DNA from 3 places in the Serratia sp. Res13-Sevr-LER1-36-b genome. Region 2 is predicted to be linked to each of the others. Evidence: predicted binding sites of a transcription regulator. Region 2 holds the regulator's gene; each other region holds the start of a gene.
The links. The regulator CRP, encoded in region 2, controls carbon source genes, mostly activating them, when cyclic AMP is high. The targets are predictions, from matches to a motif close to ATGTGANNNNNNTCACAT.
Positions count from the first base shown of each region.

Region 1: adhE (bifunctional acetaldehyde-CoA/alcohol dehydrogenase) is a predicted target of CRP. The motif match lies at 1,796-1,813, and genes of this name have one in related genera.
Region 3: IMQ33_RS01195 (CidA/LrgA family protein) is a predicted target of CRP. The motif match lies at 3,037-3,054, and genes of this name have one in related genera.

Region 1 covers NZ_JADACK010000017.1:250,741-256,082, forward strand. Annotated here, with positions in the region: gene adhE (bifunctional acetaldehyde-CoA/alcohol dehydrogenase) at 1-1,544, opposite strand, end outside; gene IMQ33_RS11180 (YchE family NAAT transporter) at 2,064-2,708, shown strand; gene IMQ33_RS11185 (ABC transporter substrate-binding protein) at 3,388-5,025, shown strand; gene oppA (oligopeptide ABC transporter substrate-binding protein OppA) at 5,178-5,342, shown strand, end outside.
Region 2 covers NZ_JADACK010000045.1:7,148-12,489, reverse strand. Annotated here, with positions in the region: gene IMQ33_RS25830 (MFS transporter) at 1-968, opposite strand, end outside; gene IMQ33_RS25825 (LysR substrate-binding domain-containing protein) at 1,160-2,068, shown strand; gene IMQ33_RS25820 (OsmC family protein) at 2,071-2,478, opposite strand; gene crp (cAMP-activated global transcriptional regulator CRP) at 2,860-3,492, shown strand; gene IMQ33_RS25810 (YccS/YhfK family putative transporter) at 3,549-5,342, shown strand, end outside.
Region 3 covers NZ_JADACK010000005.1:17,046-22,387, reverse strand. Annotated here, with positions in the region: gene IMQ33_RS01210 (endonuclease domain-containing protein) at 1-297, opposite strand, end outside; gene IMQ33_RS01205 (sugar ABC transporter substrate-binding protein) at 526-1,599, shown strand; gene IMQ33_RS01200 (MFS transporter) at 1,735-2,958, shown strand; gene IMQ33_RS01195 (CidA/LrgA family protein) at 3,098-3,505, shown strand; gene IMQ33_RS01190 (CidB/LrgB family autolysis modulator) at 3,502-4,197, shown strand; gene cdd (cytidine deaminase) at 4,335-5,219, shown strand.

The DNA.
Region 1 (5,342 bases), on a different contig from region 2:
TCAAAGAACACTTCAGTTTCAATACCGTGCGATTTCAGAACCTTGGTGATCTGATCGGCATAGCCGTTATTGAACAGGTAGCGGTCGGTAACGATGAAGGCGCGTTTTGCCCCGTCGGTAGCCACTTCTTCCAGCGCGATTGGCAGTGAGCCACGGCGGAAGTAGATCGATTTAGGAAGTTTGTGCCACAACATGTTTTCTGCTCGCTTCGCTACAGTTTTCTTGTTGATCAAGTGTTTTGGACCGACGTTTTCAGAGATGGAGTTACCACCCCAGGAACCGCAGCCCAACGTCAGTGACGGAGCGAGTTTAAAGTTGTACAGGTCACCGATACCCCCCTGAGAAGCCGGGGTGTTGATCAGAATACGTGCGGTTTTCATTTTGTCGCCAAAATACTCTACGCGTGCAGTCTGGTTATCTTGATCGGTGTACAGACAAGAGGTGTGACCGATACCGCCCATGGCGACCAATTTCTCGGCTTTGCTGACGGCATCTTCAAAATCTTTGGCACGGTACATCGCCAGGGTAGGTGACAGTTTTTCGTGAGCAAATGGCTCAGATTCGTCAACCAGTTTCACTTCACCGATCAGGATTTTGGTGCTGGCAGGCACTTTGATACCGGCCATTTCAGCGATTTTTGGTGCAGACTGGCCAACGATAGCGGCGTTCAGGCCACCGTTTTTCAGGATGATATCCTGAACGGCTTTCAGCTCTTTGCCTTGCAGCATGTAGCCGCCGTGGGAAGCGAAGCGTGCGCGCACTGCATCGTAGATGGAATCCACTACGATCACGGACTGTTCAGACGCACAGATCACACCGCTGTCGAAGGTTTTTGACATCAGGATGGAAGCAACAACGCGTTTGATGTCGGCAGTTTCATCGACTACAACTGGGGTGTTACCGGCACCAACGCCGATAGCCGGTTTACCAGAACTGTAAGCGGCTTTAACCATGCCTGGGCCACCGGTTGCCAGGATCAGGTTGATGTCTGGGTGATGCATCAACTGGTTGGACAGATCAACCGTTGGCTGGTCGATCCAGCCGATGATGTCTTTTGGTGCGCCAGCAGCAATAGCAGCCTGCAGCACGATATCTGCGGCTTTGTTGGTGGCGTTCTTGGCACGTGGGTGTGGGGAGAAAATGATGCCGTTACGGGTCTTCAGGCTGATCAGCGCTTTGAAGATTGCGGTAGAAGTTGGGTTGGTGGTTGGTACGATACCGCAAATCAGGCCAATTGGCTCTGCAATGGTGATGGTACCGAAAGTTTCATCTTCGGAGAGGATCCCGCAGGTTTTTTCGTCTTTATAGGCGTTATAGATGTATTCTGAAGCGAAGTGGTTTTTGATGACTTTGTCTTCAACGATACCCATGCCTGATTCTTCAACGGCCAGTTTAGCCAGAGGAATACGGGCATCTGCGGCGGCGAGGGCAGCGGCGCGGAAGATCTTATCAACTTGCTCTTGTGAGAAGTTGGCATACTCGCGCTGGGCTTTTTTGACACGTGCAACTAGCTCGTTCAATTCAGCGACATTCGTTACAGCCATGATGCTCTCCTGATAAATGTTAAACTCTTTCAGTAAATAAGCCGTTCGAGGAACTAGTATAGACATCTGTCAGGAAGGCGTCTGTTAGATCATGAGACATTTCCCGCAGTTAGCGACCCATACTGCTGATTTACTTAAAGAGCTTTACCAAGTGCAAGTTGGTAGTAGGCAAGCGAGACAGAAATCGGTATCCATACCTCGTACTACCTTTTGACTACGACTAAGAGCTTAACTATTCCTGAGTAGATATTTTGTGATGTACATCATAAAAATCGCAAGCTGACACCTTTCAGCTTGCGGTTGTTGAGAGTTATTATCAACAAGGTGTTTGGTGATGACCTGATGATACTGAATAACAGCAGGTAACACACAAGGAATTAACAATAGCGAATTGTTTTGTAACATTCTGTTGGGGTAGGGAAAAATGCTGGCCGGGTGGATGGATTAGCTGGCGCAATTCCATTACATTAGCGCGCATCGGCAGTGTCTCTTTTTACAGCTATTTATGCGGAGTTTTTCGTGGGCCAATCTCTGTTGGATTTTTCCGGCTACATCAAGTTCTTTGTCGGCCTGTTTGCGCTGGTCAACCCGGTAGGTATTCTGCCGGTGTTTATCAGCATGACCAGCTATCAGGCCGAGGTCGGGCGTAACAAAACCAACCTGACGGCTAACCTGTCGGTGGCGATTATTTTGTGGACCTCGCTGTTCCTGGGGGAGGGCATATTGCGTATGTTTGGTATCTCCATCGACTCTTTCCGTATTGCCGGCGGCATTTTGGTGGTGACCATCGCCATGTCGATGATCAGCGGTAAGCTGGGTGAAGACAAACAGAACAAGCAGGAAAAGTCAGAGAGCGCGATCCGTGAAAGCATCGGGGTCGTTCCCTTGGCGCTGCCGCTGATGGCCGGGCCGGGTGCCATCAGTTCGACCATTGTCTGGAGCTCTCGTTACCACAGTTGGCAGAACCTGTTAGGTTTTACCGTGGCGATCGCTTTGTTCGCTTTCTGTTGTTGGCTCTTGTTCCGGGCAGCTCCGCTGCTGGTGCGTTTGCTGGGGCAAACCGGCATCAACGTCATTACCCGTATCATGGGGTTGTTGTTGATGGCGCTGGGTATAGAATTTATTGTCACCGGCATCAAAGCCATTTTCCCTGGGTTGTTATAACCTTAATAAAGCCGCGGATAATCCTGTTTGCGGCTTAAGTTATTTTTAATTTTTCAAATTATCTCAGCTTATGCATTATTAAAGTGCATAACCTGCCTGCTTTTCATTCTATTGCCCCAGCCTGTGGCACAAATCTCACTTTATCGGTTGATAAAGCACCAAGATGTTATTTTCTCCACTTTTAAAATCCGAGTGACGGGGTTTTTGTCTCCCTATGGGTAAAATTGTTGTTAATTTAATCACATCATTCTGTAGGGCTTGTCTCCGTTTCACACAGGTGTTATTAGTGATTAACCACGCATAGGCAGGTGTTTATTCTCTGAACGGCATTTTTGTTAACTGAATGTTTCTTTTGAGTGGTTTTTTTCATCCTGGAAGAAAAGGTTAAAAGTGAAGCCGCTATTTATCCAATAAAATCATGGCATTAATCGTTGTCTAAGCAGGTGGGAAGGCTAGGTGTCTGTAGGGCTATGGGATAATAAAAGAGAAATGCTTAACATTTCTGTAAAAATTATTAGCTATGAATTTTTGCTTCTGCTAATTTCCGAGCAACTTATCAGAAGGAAAAATCTTATCTTTGGCGCGCCAAGTAGGAATGATTTTTGCTGGTATCCGTATATTTAGCCCGCTTGATAACTATTTCACAATTATTGCTTAGCCGTGAAAAGGAGCCTGTACTATGCCGCAAACCACGAAGCATCAACCGTTGACCGTTATCATCGCCGCCGTGTTGGGGATGATCGCCAGCCAAAACCTGCAGGCCGTTGAGGTTCCGGCCGGTGTGCAATTGGCACCACTGCAGCGCATGGTGATCAACAACGGTTCAGAAGTCGCTTCGTTGGATCCGCATAAGGTCGAAGGAACGCCTGAAAGCAATATTATCCTCAACCTGCTAGAAGGGTTGGTCAGCACCGATGCCAATGGCCATCTGGCCCCTGCGGTGGCGGAAAACTGGGAAAATACCGATTACCAGACGTGGACTTTCCACCTGCGTCCAGGGGCGGTATGGAGTGATGGCTCTCCGGTGACCGCGCAGGATTTCGTGTATAGCTGGCAGCGGCTGGCGGATCCTAAGACCGGTTCCCCTTATGCCAGCTATCTGCAATACGCCCGAATTGAACATATTGACGCTATTCTTGCCGGTAAGAAACCGCCTGAATCGCTGGGTGTCAGCGCCATTGATGAGAAAACGTTGAAGGTGACGCTCAGTGAGCCGGTGCCCTATTTTGTCAGTATGCTGTCCCATACCTCAATGAAGCCGGTCAAACAGTCGGTAGTCGAGAAATTTGGCGATAAGTGGACACTGCCACAGAACTACGTGGGTAACGGGGCATATCGCTTATCTGAGTGGGTCGTCAACGAACGTATCGTGCTCGAACGCAGCCCGAGCTACTGGAATAACAGCAAGACGGTGATCGAGCAGGCCACGTTCCTGCCGTTGTCCTCCGAGGTCAGCGACATTAACCGCTACCGCAGCGGTGAAATCGATATTACCAATAGCGCCATCCCGCCGAATCTGTATGCCAAAATGAAACGCGAGATCCCAGAACAGCTGCACGTTAACCCTTACCTGTGCACCTTCTATTACGAGATCAACAATCAGCGTGCGCCGTTTACCGACGAGCGCGTACGTGCGGCAGTCAAGTTGACGCTGGATCGCGACATTATTGCCAACAAGATCATGGGCCAGGGCCAAATCCCCGCCTACAGCTTTACGCCAACCTTTACCGAGGGGGGTAACTTCAGCCAGCCTGAATGGGCAGGGTGGACGCAGGAAAAACGCAACGAAGAAGCGAAGAAGCTGCTGGCGCAAGCAGGGTTCAACGCTGAGAAACCGCTCAAATTTACCCTGTTGTACAACACCTCCGATCAAAATAAGCAGCAAGCCATCGCTGCTGCCTCAATGTGGAAGAAGAACCTTGGCGCCCAGGTCACATTGCAAAATCAGGAATGGAAAACCTCGCTGCAGAGCCGCCATGAAGGGCAATTTGATGTGGCCCGTGCCACCTGGTGTGGTGATTACAATGAACCGAGCGCGTTTCTGAATATGCTGCTTTCCAACAGCAGCAATAACACCTTCTTCTATAAAAGCCCGGCGTTCGATGCGCTGATGGCCAGCACCCTGCAAGCGCCTGACGCTGCTGCACGCGGGGCCATTTATCAGCAGGCGGAGACCTTGCTGGACAAAGATTCTGCGCTGATCCCGGTTTATTATCGGGTCAGTGCGCGGCTGGTCAAACCTACGGTTGGCGGTTTCACCGGCAAAGACCCGCAAGACTATATCGATCTGAAAAACTTTTACATCATCAAACAGTAATCAAGGGTATTTCCGGCGGTGATAGCAGCCGGTAATACACAGGAAAGGCAGCGCCGTTTCGTTCCACGGCGTCCAGCCATAGCAACCCCCGGTTAACGGGCAACGCAACTCCCACGACGGAGTTGTGATAATAAAAACTGGAGTTTATACACATGACCAACATCACGAAGAAGTCCCTGCTGGCAGCAGGCATTATTGCGGCGCTAGGCTTGACGGCGGCAGGAACTGCTTTTGCGGCCGATGTGCCAGCGGGCGTTCAACTGGCAGACAAGCAGGAAATCGTTAAGAACAACGGTTCCGAAGTACAATCCCTTGAC
Region 2 (5,342 bases):
AGGGTAAACACGGTAACGAACGAGGCCATCAGGAAGATATAACCCAGGAACAAGAACAGGCTGGCTGTCAGAGCTGATTCGCTGGTAAACACCAGCCAGATGCACAAGGCGCTGAGCAGAGAACTGAAGAAGATCACCCACGGCTCACGCCCTTGCAGGTAGCGCCCGACCAGCCAGCCGGTACCGAGTGAAGAGATCCAGATCCCCAGACCACCGGCGGCTACCACCATGCTGGAAACGTCAATTGGCATTCCCCGCTGCTGTACCAGAAATTTCGGCAGCCAGGCCATCAGGCCGTAAGATGGGATGTTGATACAGAAGATCGCCACAAACAGCAGCAACACGATTGGGTTTTTCAGCAGGGCCTTATAGTTGGCTGCGGCTGCCCCAGCTTTGGCGGGTGCCGCCTGTGGCGGATTGGGAACCAGCCACAAGATGCAGGCGGCAATCACGAATGCCAACAGGCCAAGCGCAGAGAACGACCCACGCCAGCCGATGTGATCCAGGCAATAGACTGCGACCAGCGGCCCGACGGTCATCGCCAACCCGGCGGAGGACAGCAGAATGGACTGCGCGAAGGTGCGCTGTTCCAGTGGGAAATTCGCCACTACCGCCTTGGCGCAGGAACACGGATAGCCGGAGTGGCCAATACCGGACAGGAAGCGGAACGTCACCAGCAGGCCCAGGCCGAACCCCAGAATGCCGAAGCACAGGGCAAATCCCCCCAGCAGCAGTAACGAACTGCACAGCACTTTCTTAAAGCCAAAGCGGTCATTGAGCCAGCCCGCCGGTATCTGGAACAGGGAATACGCCAGGAAAAACATCCCGGTAATGTAGCCCAGCTGTTCCGGCTGTAGATTGAATTCGTGTTCGATAGGTAACAGCGCAAAACCCATCACGGTTTTATCGATGTACACCACGACATAGCCCACAAACAGCAAAAAAATCATTAGCGAACGATTTTTCATCGCCGATATCCCTTTAAGTTATCACCCAGGCAGCCCACCCGCAGGGCCGGCGTATTTAATAATGTGATCAAGGTCACTTTATAGTTTTAATAACAGTCACTTACAATAACACGCTGAAATTATCGCCTTTTGCCGAGCGGCATAAGATACAGTTTTGTAAGGGGTGATGCTTTTTATTGATAGGGTGGGGAATGCGCTATTTACCGAAGTTACAACAGTTGAAAGTCTTCCAGCAGGTGATCCGCAGCGGCAGTATTCGCGGGGCGGCGCGCGCGCTGGAGCAGTCTCAGCCTGCCGTGAGCCGTACCATCCGTGAACTGGAACAGATCCTGGAAACCCAGTTGATCAATCGCAGCAGCCAAGGAATGACGCTGACCGAAACCGGCCGCGCCTTCGCCCTGCGAATGCAATTGATCCTGGAGGAATTGCAGCGCGCCGCCGACGAGATCCAGCAGTTGAATCAGCATTCGCAAGGTAACGTCGCTATTGGCTGCTCTTCGCTACTCGCCCTGACGGTATTACCGGATCTGGTCGAAGCCTTCAAACAGCCGTTTCCGCAGGCCAATCTGCTGATCCGCGAAGCACAGCTGTCTACGCTGCTGCCAGCATTGCGCGAAGGCCGCCTGGATTTTGCCGTGGGTACCGTCAGCCCGGAACTGCCGTTGGAGGATCTGGTGCGTGAACCGCTGTTCAACGCCTCTTTTTGCATTATCGCACGCCAGGGGCACCCACTGGCGCAGGCAACCTCGCTGGACGAACTGCGTGAGGCCAAGTGGTTATTACCGGAAACCGATATGGGGTATTACCAGCAGTTGCGCGCGATGTTAGGCACCTTCTATCAGCAATTGACCCGTTCGCCCATTCGCTCGGACTCTGTGACCTGTGGCTTGAACATGGTGTTAGAGGCGGATTATTTGACTATCGTGGCGCGGGCGATGAGTGCACCGTTCCATTTGCAGCATCGGCTGGTGGCATTGCCTATCGACACGCTGCCGCAGGCGCAATATTGCGTGCTGTATTCACAGAAATCGCCGCTAACCGTGACGGCACGGCGATTTCTTGATTTATTGCGTGCCCACTGCCTGCGCTACCCTTGGTAGGATCAGGCCACTTCGCGGATTTCGAAGCTGTGGGTGATGCTGGCGGCTTTACCCAACATCAAGGAGACGGAGCAGTATTTCTCGGCGGAAAGATCCACCGCGCGCTCCACAATCTTGTCGGTCAGCCCTTTGCCGGTGACGATAAAATGCAGATTGATATGGGTAAACAGACGCGGTGCTTCTTCACGACGCTCGGAGGTCAGTTTAACCTCGCAGTCACGCACATCGTTACGCCCTTTTTGCAGGATCGACACCACATCGATGGCGCTACAGCCGCCAACGGACATCAACACCATTTCCATCGGGCTTGGCGCTTTATCGCCCGCGTTGCCATCCATCAACACCTGGTGGCCGGACGCAGACTCACCCAGGAATGTCAGCCCTTCTACCCACTTAACTCTTGCCTGCATGTTACACACTCCGGTTAATTTCTTAAAAACAGGGTACGCTTTCGCATACATTCTGGCAACGTAACCTGATGCTAATCATGCTGAAGCGAGACAACACAAGACACCCGCCTCACTCTGTGCTACAAACAGAGCCGCAATAACTCTTTCCAGGTCACCGATTTCAGGGATACGTCCAAGGAAAGGCCCCTATATTGGTTTGTTAACAGAATGTAGCTTGCAGCTCTCCCTGCAAGTTAATATGCTAGAGCACAAGCGTATTTCTATAACACGCCTCAAAACCTGTTGATAGCCACAATTAAAACACCGGGCTATAAGCACGTTTTACAGGGAACTCTGACCCCTGTGATACAAGGCAGCGATAACAACAGAGGATAACAGCGAATGGTTCTCGGCAAACCGCAAACAGACCCGACTCTCGAATGGTTCCTGTCTCATTGCCATATCCACAAATATCCATCGAAGAGTACGCTGATTCACCAAGGTGAAAAGGCCGAAACGCTTTACTACATCGTCAAAGGCTCCGTCGCGGTGCTGATTAAAGATGAAGAAGGCAAAGAGATGATCCTGTCCTACCTTAACCAGGGGGATTTCATCGGCGAGCTAGGATTATTTGAAGAAGGCCAGGAGCGTAGCGCCTGGGTACGGGCCAAAACCGCCTGTGAAGTGGCTGAAATTTCCTACAAGAAATTCCGCCAGTTGATCCAGGTTAACCCGGATATCCTGATGCGCCTGTCCGCACAGATGGCTAACCGCCTGCAAGTCACCTCAGAGAAAGTGGGTAACCTCGCCTTCCTTGACGTTACCGGCCGCATTGCTCAGACCTTGCTGAACCTGGCAAAACAACCTGATGCCATGACTCACCCAGACGGCATGCAGATCAAAATCACCCGCCAGGAAATTGGCCAAATCGTCGGTTGCTCACGTGAAACCGTCGGTCGTATTTTGAAAATGCTCGAAGATCAAAACCTGATCTCCGCGCACGGCAAAACCATTGTCGTGTACGGTACGCGTTAATCCCCAGGGAAACGGTGCAGCAATGCGCCGTTTCTTTACCTACTGAATAGCCAACCATGTGGCGCCGCCTGATCTACCACCCGGAAGTCAACTACGCACTGCGGCAAACGCTGGTGTTGTGCCTGCCGGTGGCGTTTGGTTTGCTGATTGGCAACCTGCAACTCGGCATGCTGTTCTCGTTGGTGCCCGCCTGCTGCAACATTGCCGGGCTGGATACGCCACACAAACGCTTTTTCAAACGCCTGGTCGTGGGTGGATCCCTATTCGCACTCAGTAGCTTTCTGCTGCAACAAGCCCTGCTGTGGGAGCTTCCCCTGCCCTTACTGATGTTGGGAATGGCGCTGTTGCTCGGCGTCAGCGGTGAGATCAGTCCGCTGCATGCCCGCCTGCTACCAGCCGCACTGGTTGCCGCCATCTTTTCCCTCAGCATGGTAGGCACCGTGCCAATCTGGCATGCCCCTTTACTGTATATCGTCGGCACCGCCTGGTACGGGTTGTTTACCTGGGCCTGGTTCAAGCTGTGGAAAGAGCAGCCGATGCGCGAATCCTTAAGCCAGCTGTATATGCAGTTGGCCGACTATTTTGAAGCCAAATACTCATTACTGACGCAACATACCGATCCAGAAACTGCCCTGCCGCCGCTGTTGCAACGCCAACAGAAAGTGATGGATCTGATCAGTCTGCTATACCAACAGCTTAATTTCCTGCCCCATGCCAATAACCTGGAGCAAAAGCGCCTGCAACGTACGTTTCAGGTGGCGCTCGATTTGCAAGAGCACATTACCGTCAGCCTGCATCTGCCGGAAGAAGTGCAAAAGCTGGTAGAGCAAAGCCAGGCCGAAGCGATTATCCGCCGCAACGCCCAGGTGATCGCCACGCGCCTGCGGGTGGTGGCCGACGATATTCTCTATCATCGGCACTCTGCGCGTTTCAGTATGAAGAATGAGCTGGCGGCGCTGGAAAAAGTGGCCTCACAGCACGCCGATAACCCGGTTGGTCAGTTCTGCTATTACCACTTCAGCCGCATCGCACGCCTGCTGCGCACCCAGCACCCGCTTTACCGTCGCAATCTGATGGCCAATCAGTCACGTCTGCCGTTCTGGCCCGCGGTGGTGAGCTATCTGTCGTTTAAATCCAACGCCCTGCGCAACGCAGCCAGGCTGGGGGTCATTCTGGCGGCAGGCAGCAGCCTGGGCATGCTGTTCAACCTGCCAAAACCCTATTGGATCTTGCTGACCATCATGCTGGTCAGTCAAAACGGCTATAACGCCACGCGGGTGAGGATCCAGCACCGTGCCCTCGGCACGTTGGCCGGGTTGGTGATTGCCGCCGGACTGTTGCAACTGCAGATGCCGGAGAACGTGACGTTGAGCATCATGTTGGCGATCACCCTGGCGGCCTATCTGATCCTGCGGAAAAACTACGGGCTGGCGGTGATGGGCTTTACCGTGACTGCCGTCTACACCTTGCAGCTCCTGGCGCTGAATGGCACCCATTTCCTGGTTCCCCGCCTGATCGATACCCTTATTGGCTGCGTACTGGTGTTTGGCGGCACGATCTGGCTATGGCCGCAGTGGCAGAGTGGCCTGCTGCGTAAAAACGCCCATCAGGCGCTAGAGCACGATCAGACGGCACTGCGATTATTGCTGGAAGAGCAGGAACCGGATCCCAGTGAACTGGCCTACACGCGTATGCAGGTCAACCAGGCGCATAACGCCCTGTTTACCTCGCTCAATCAGGCGATGCAGGAGCCGGGGTTTGAATCGAATTATCTGGCAGATATGCGGCTGTGGATCACCCATAACCAGTTTATCGTTGAACACCTGAATGCGATGACCATTCTGGCACGC
Region 3 (5,342 bases), on a different contig from region 2:
ATTGCGCAATACTTCATCGTTCCAAAAACGAATCACGGTAAAACCCTGCTGCTCTAGAAAGCTTGTGCGCTGCTGGTCATAAGCCACCTGTCCAGAATGCTGGCCACCATCCAGGTCAACAATCAGCTTCGCCTGCCAACACCCAAAATCGGCAAAGAAAGGCCCAACCGGAAATTGCCGCCGAAACTTAAACCCCGCCAAGCGGCGATCGCGCAGCTGTAGCCACAAGGCTTGTTCTGCCTCGGTCATATCAGATCTTAAACGGCGCGCCTTAATCAGCGTGATTGCATTCTTCATCAGCCAAGATTACTGCTACCAGCACCGTCGATCTCCCGGCTCCTGCCAAAACTGCGTACCTCATCCAAACCAATCGTTATAACACCTGAGAAAAATTCATAAGCCGGTGGATTCCCAATTGCCGGGCATCTGGTTATGATGCTGCATCGCACATAATAGACATCTAGACATAAAGACAGCCATACATCCAATTTTACCGGGAACTCTTCACCTGCTTCGGAGCCAATAATGAAAATGATAAAGACCTCACTGCTCGCCCTCAGCCTGCTGACCAGCCTGCCCCTGCTGGCCGCTGAAGCCACGCTTGCCCCCGTTCCTGACGCTATTGCCCAGCATCAAGGGCAGATCCGCGTCGCGGTGATCCGTAATCTGGGTTCCGATGACAACACCACCCAGTTTTTGGCCGGAGCAATCCAGGAGGGGCGCAAGCTCGGTTTCAAGGTGGATACCTTCCTGAGCAACGGTGATGACGCGCGTTTTCAGGACTTCGTTAACCAGGCCATCAGCCAAAAGTATGACGGCATCATTCTTTCTCAAGGCCGCGCGCCCTATTCCACCGATCTGGTCAAGCGCATCGCTGCGGCAGGTATCGCGGTGTCGGCCTTTGATACCGACGTAAGCGGCGAGATCCCTGGCGTCACCGTTTCCCAACAGGATGATGCCTCGCTGGCCAATGAATCCGTCGGCCAACTGATTAAAGACTTCGACGGCAAGGCCAACATTATCAAGCTGTGGGTTGCAGGCTTCCCGCCGATGGAGCGCCGCCAGGCCGCTTACCAGCAGTTGCTCAAGCAAAATCCGGGTATTCATGAGTTGGAATCGATCGGGGCGGTATCTTCCGACGTCCAGGGCGATACCGCCAATAAAGTCGGTGCGGTGCTGGCCAAATACCCGAAAGGTAAAATTGATGCCATCTGGGGTACCTGGGATGCCTTCAGCCAGGGAGCCTATAAGGCGCTGCAAGAAAATGGCCGCACCGAGATCAAACTCTACAGCATCGATATCTCCAACCAGGATCTGCAACTGATGCGCGAAGCCGGTAGCCCGTGGAAGGTCAGCGTTGCGGTAGATACCAAGCTGATCGGGGCCGTCAACCTACGCCTGATTGCCAACAAGCTGGCGGGTGAGCCAACCCCTGCCACCTATCAGTTTAAAGCCGCCGCCATCCCGCAGGCCTTGCTGGTCAGCCAGACTGGACCAATCAACGTAGCCTCACTGAGTAAAATTATTCCAGGCTGGGGCAGCAGCGAAGATTTCATCCAACCCTGGTTTGCCACCCTGCAGGCTAAATCCGGTAAATAATGCTGTTTTACCGAGGGGCTACAGACGTAGCCTCTTTTTTTTAAACAATTTTTCCGTTCCCCCCTTCTCTGCATCACAAAATAAGCTACTGTAGTTGCACTGGCGTAATAACTGTATGCATCAACAGGTTTGGTTATGAAGGGATTCCCCCCACTGATTAAGATATTGCTGGCAAGTTCGCTGGTGCTGACCATAGGCCGTGGCGTCACGCTGCCCTTTATCACCATTTACCTGACCGAGCACTTCCACCTGCTGCCGAAAAGCGTGGGCATTATCTTGGGCGTCAGCCTGACTATCGGTATCATCAGCAGCTTTTATGGCGGCTATCTGGTCGATCGCTTTAATAAAAATCCGCTGATCCTGCTCGCCATCCTGCTATTTTCGCTGAGCTTTTTTGCTATCCCATGGGTCACGCATCCCGCTGGCGTTATCTTGGTGCTAGCCATCTTACATACTGCCTATGCGGTGCTCAGCATCGCCATCAAGGCCTGCTTTGCCAGTTGGCTGCCGGTAAACCAACGTATCAAGGCGTTCTCGATCAACTATACGCTGGTGAACGTTGGCTGGGCCGTCGGCTCATCATTGGGCGTGATGGTAGCCGGGTACAGCCCACTGCTGCCATTCTACCTGTCTGGCGGGTTGGCGTTACTGACTGTGATAACCCTGAGCTTCCGCCTGCGCAGCTATCCATCGCCACCGATAGAGGACACCGGCAACACTCCACCGTCGGTTCTCAACTTCCGCCAGACGTTGAATGTGCTGCGCGGCGATCGGCGGCTGATTTATTTCACCCTTGGCAGCACGTTAGGCGCGGTGGTGTTTGGCCAATTTACCGGCTATCTGTCGCAGTATCTGATCATCGTTAGCGATGCCGAATTTGCTTACAAAGTGATTGGCGTGGTGATGATCGTCAACGCCTGCATCGTGATCGCCCTGCAGTATCTGCTGAGTCGCGGTATGCGCCAGGACAACATGCTGCGCTGGCTGATGCTGGGCACGCTGTTCTTCGTCCTGGGGCTGATCGGCTTTATGCTGGCAGGCCTTTCGATATGGCTATGGGTGCTGGCCATGGCGATTTTCACCCTGGGGGAAATCATCGTCATTCCGGTTGAATATATGTTTATCGACTTTATCGCCCCGCCGCACCTGAAAGGCAGCTATTACGGCGTGCAGAGCCTGAGTAATCTGGGGGGGGCCATCAACCCGGTGATGTGCGGTTTCCTGCTGAGCTATGCGCCACCGCCGGTAATGTTCCTGGTGTTGATCGCCGCTGCATTGTTCAGCCTGCTGTTCTTCTTCCTCGGCCATCGGTTGGCGGAACAGCAAAAGCCGCTTGCCAGCCTGAGCAGCGCGGAATAGCCTGGCCCGCTACACTTAAGGTGGGCCACGATCTTGCCAAAATGGCATGATAGGCATAGCGAGAATTCATGATGCGTTTTGTGGCGTAGCTCACAGTTTAATTGTATGATGAATGCGTCAACGTCAACGAGAATGCACTATGGGCAACCTATTTAACCTGTGTTGGAAATATGTCAGGGCGATCGTGCTGATCTACCTTAGCCTGTTCGCCGGTAACGCCATTGCGGCGCTGTTGCCGATCGCCATACCCGGCAGCATTATCGGGATGTTGATCCTGTTTGCCCTGCTCTCCTCACAAATTCTACCGGCCAAATGGGTCAAGCCTGGCTGCCATCTGTTTATCCGCTATATGGTGCTGCTGTTTGTGCCAATCGGCGTCGGTATCATGAAGTATTACGACCAGATAGTTGACGATCTGGCTCCGTTGATCGTGTCTTGCCTGATCAGTACGCTGCTGGTATTTGTGGTGGTTGGCTATACTTCACATTACTTCCACCGCGAGCGCCCCATCCTCGGTAAAGCAAAAAATGCGGAGGATGAGCAATGATGCAAAATATCTGGTGGTCTTTACCGCTGACCCTGGTGGTATTTTACGCGGCACGCAAGCTGGCGCAAAAGCTCCACATGCCGTTACTGAACCCATTATTGGTCTCAATGGCGGTGATTATCCCGCTGCTGTTGCTGACCGGCATTCCTTATGAACGCTACTTTCAAGGCAGCAAAATCCTCAACGATCTGCTGCAACCGGCGGTGGTCGCCCTTGCCTTTCCGCTATACGAGCAGATCCATCAGATCCGCGCGCGTTGGAAATCCATCATCACCGTCTGCTTTATTGGCAGCATGACCGCGATGATCAGCGGCGGTGCCATTGCCCTGCTAATGGGAGCCAAACCCGAAATTGCCGCCTCGATTTTGCCAAAATCGGTGACGACCCCGATAGCCATGGCAGTAGCCGAGTCGATTGGCGGCATCCCGGCCATCAGCGCGGTGTGCGTGATTTTTGTCGGTATTCTGGGGGCGGTCTTCGGCCATTCGCTGCTGAGTCTGTTGCGGATCAACACCAATTCATCGCGCGGTTTGGCGATGGGCACCGCTTCGCATGCGTTGGGTACAGCACGCTGCGTAGAAATGGATTACCAACAGGGCGCATTCAGTTCGCTGGCTCTGGTCATCTGCGGGATTATCACTTCGCTGACCGCGCCGTTTGTGTTCCCGATACTGCTGCGGCTGTTTGGGTAACGGCTTAAAACCTGCGATACATCTCGCATTTATAGTTTTCATTGCATCTGTTTCATTAAAAAATAGATACAAATCACATTTTGTTGTGGGCCGGTTGCCTAGAATGTTAACCCGTTAACTTGTTGAGAGACTTCCTTATGCATTCTCGCTTTCACTCCGCCTACAGCGAATTGCCTGCGGCCTTGCAATCCGCCCTGCTGCCTTATTTAGATGCGCCTGATTTCGCAGCCATGTTCAAGGCCGAGCAGATTGCGGCGATCAAGCAACAGTGCGGGTTGGATGACGATGCTCTGGCCTTTGCTCTGCTGCCATTGGCGGCTGCCTGCTCGTTAACGCCGATTTCGCATTTCCACGTGGGGGCTGTGGCGCGTGGCGTCAGTGGCAACTGGTATTTTGGTGGCAACATGGAATTCCGTGGTGCACCTATGCAACAAACCGTGCACGCGGAACAGTGCGCTGTCACGCATGCCTGGCTGCGTGGCGAAGCCAAGCTGGTCGCGGTCACCGTCAACTACTCGCCATGCGGCCACTGCCGCCAGTTTATGAATGAGCTTAACAGCGGCACCGAGTTGGAGATCCACTTGCCTGCACGGGCAACCGCCACGCTGGGCGATTACCTGCCTTACTCCTTCGGCCCGAAAGATCTGCAAATCAGCGAGTTGCTGATGGATCCGGTCGATCACGGTTTCCAACTGACGCTGGATGATGAATTGGCGAAAGCTGCCCTAGATGCCGCCAACCGCAGCCATGCTCCTTACAGCACCGCCCATAGCGGCGTAGCGCTGGAAGCCGAAGACGGCAAGGTTTACGCTGGCCGCTATGCAGAAAACGCCGCGTTCAACCCTAGCCTGCCGCCATTGCAGGCCGCGCTGATCCTGATGAATGTCTCCGGTGGTGATTGCCAGAAAATCCGCCGTGCCGTATTGGCAGAAGCGGAAGGCGCAATCCTGACCCAGTGGGATGCCACCCGCGCCACCCTGGCGGCCTTGGGCTGCGAAGACGTCCAACGCGTCACCTTCTGATCCCTCAGGCGGAGCCACCGTGCTCCGCCACAATCCGGCTAAAAAACCAGCAGCAAGCGACAATTCCTCATTATTTACTAACAAATGCTGTACATATTTTGCCGATATCTTAGGATCGGCAGT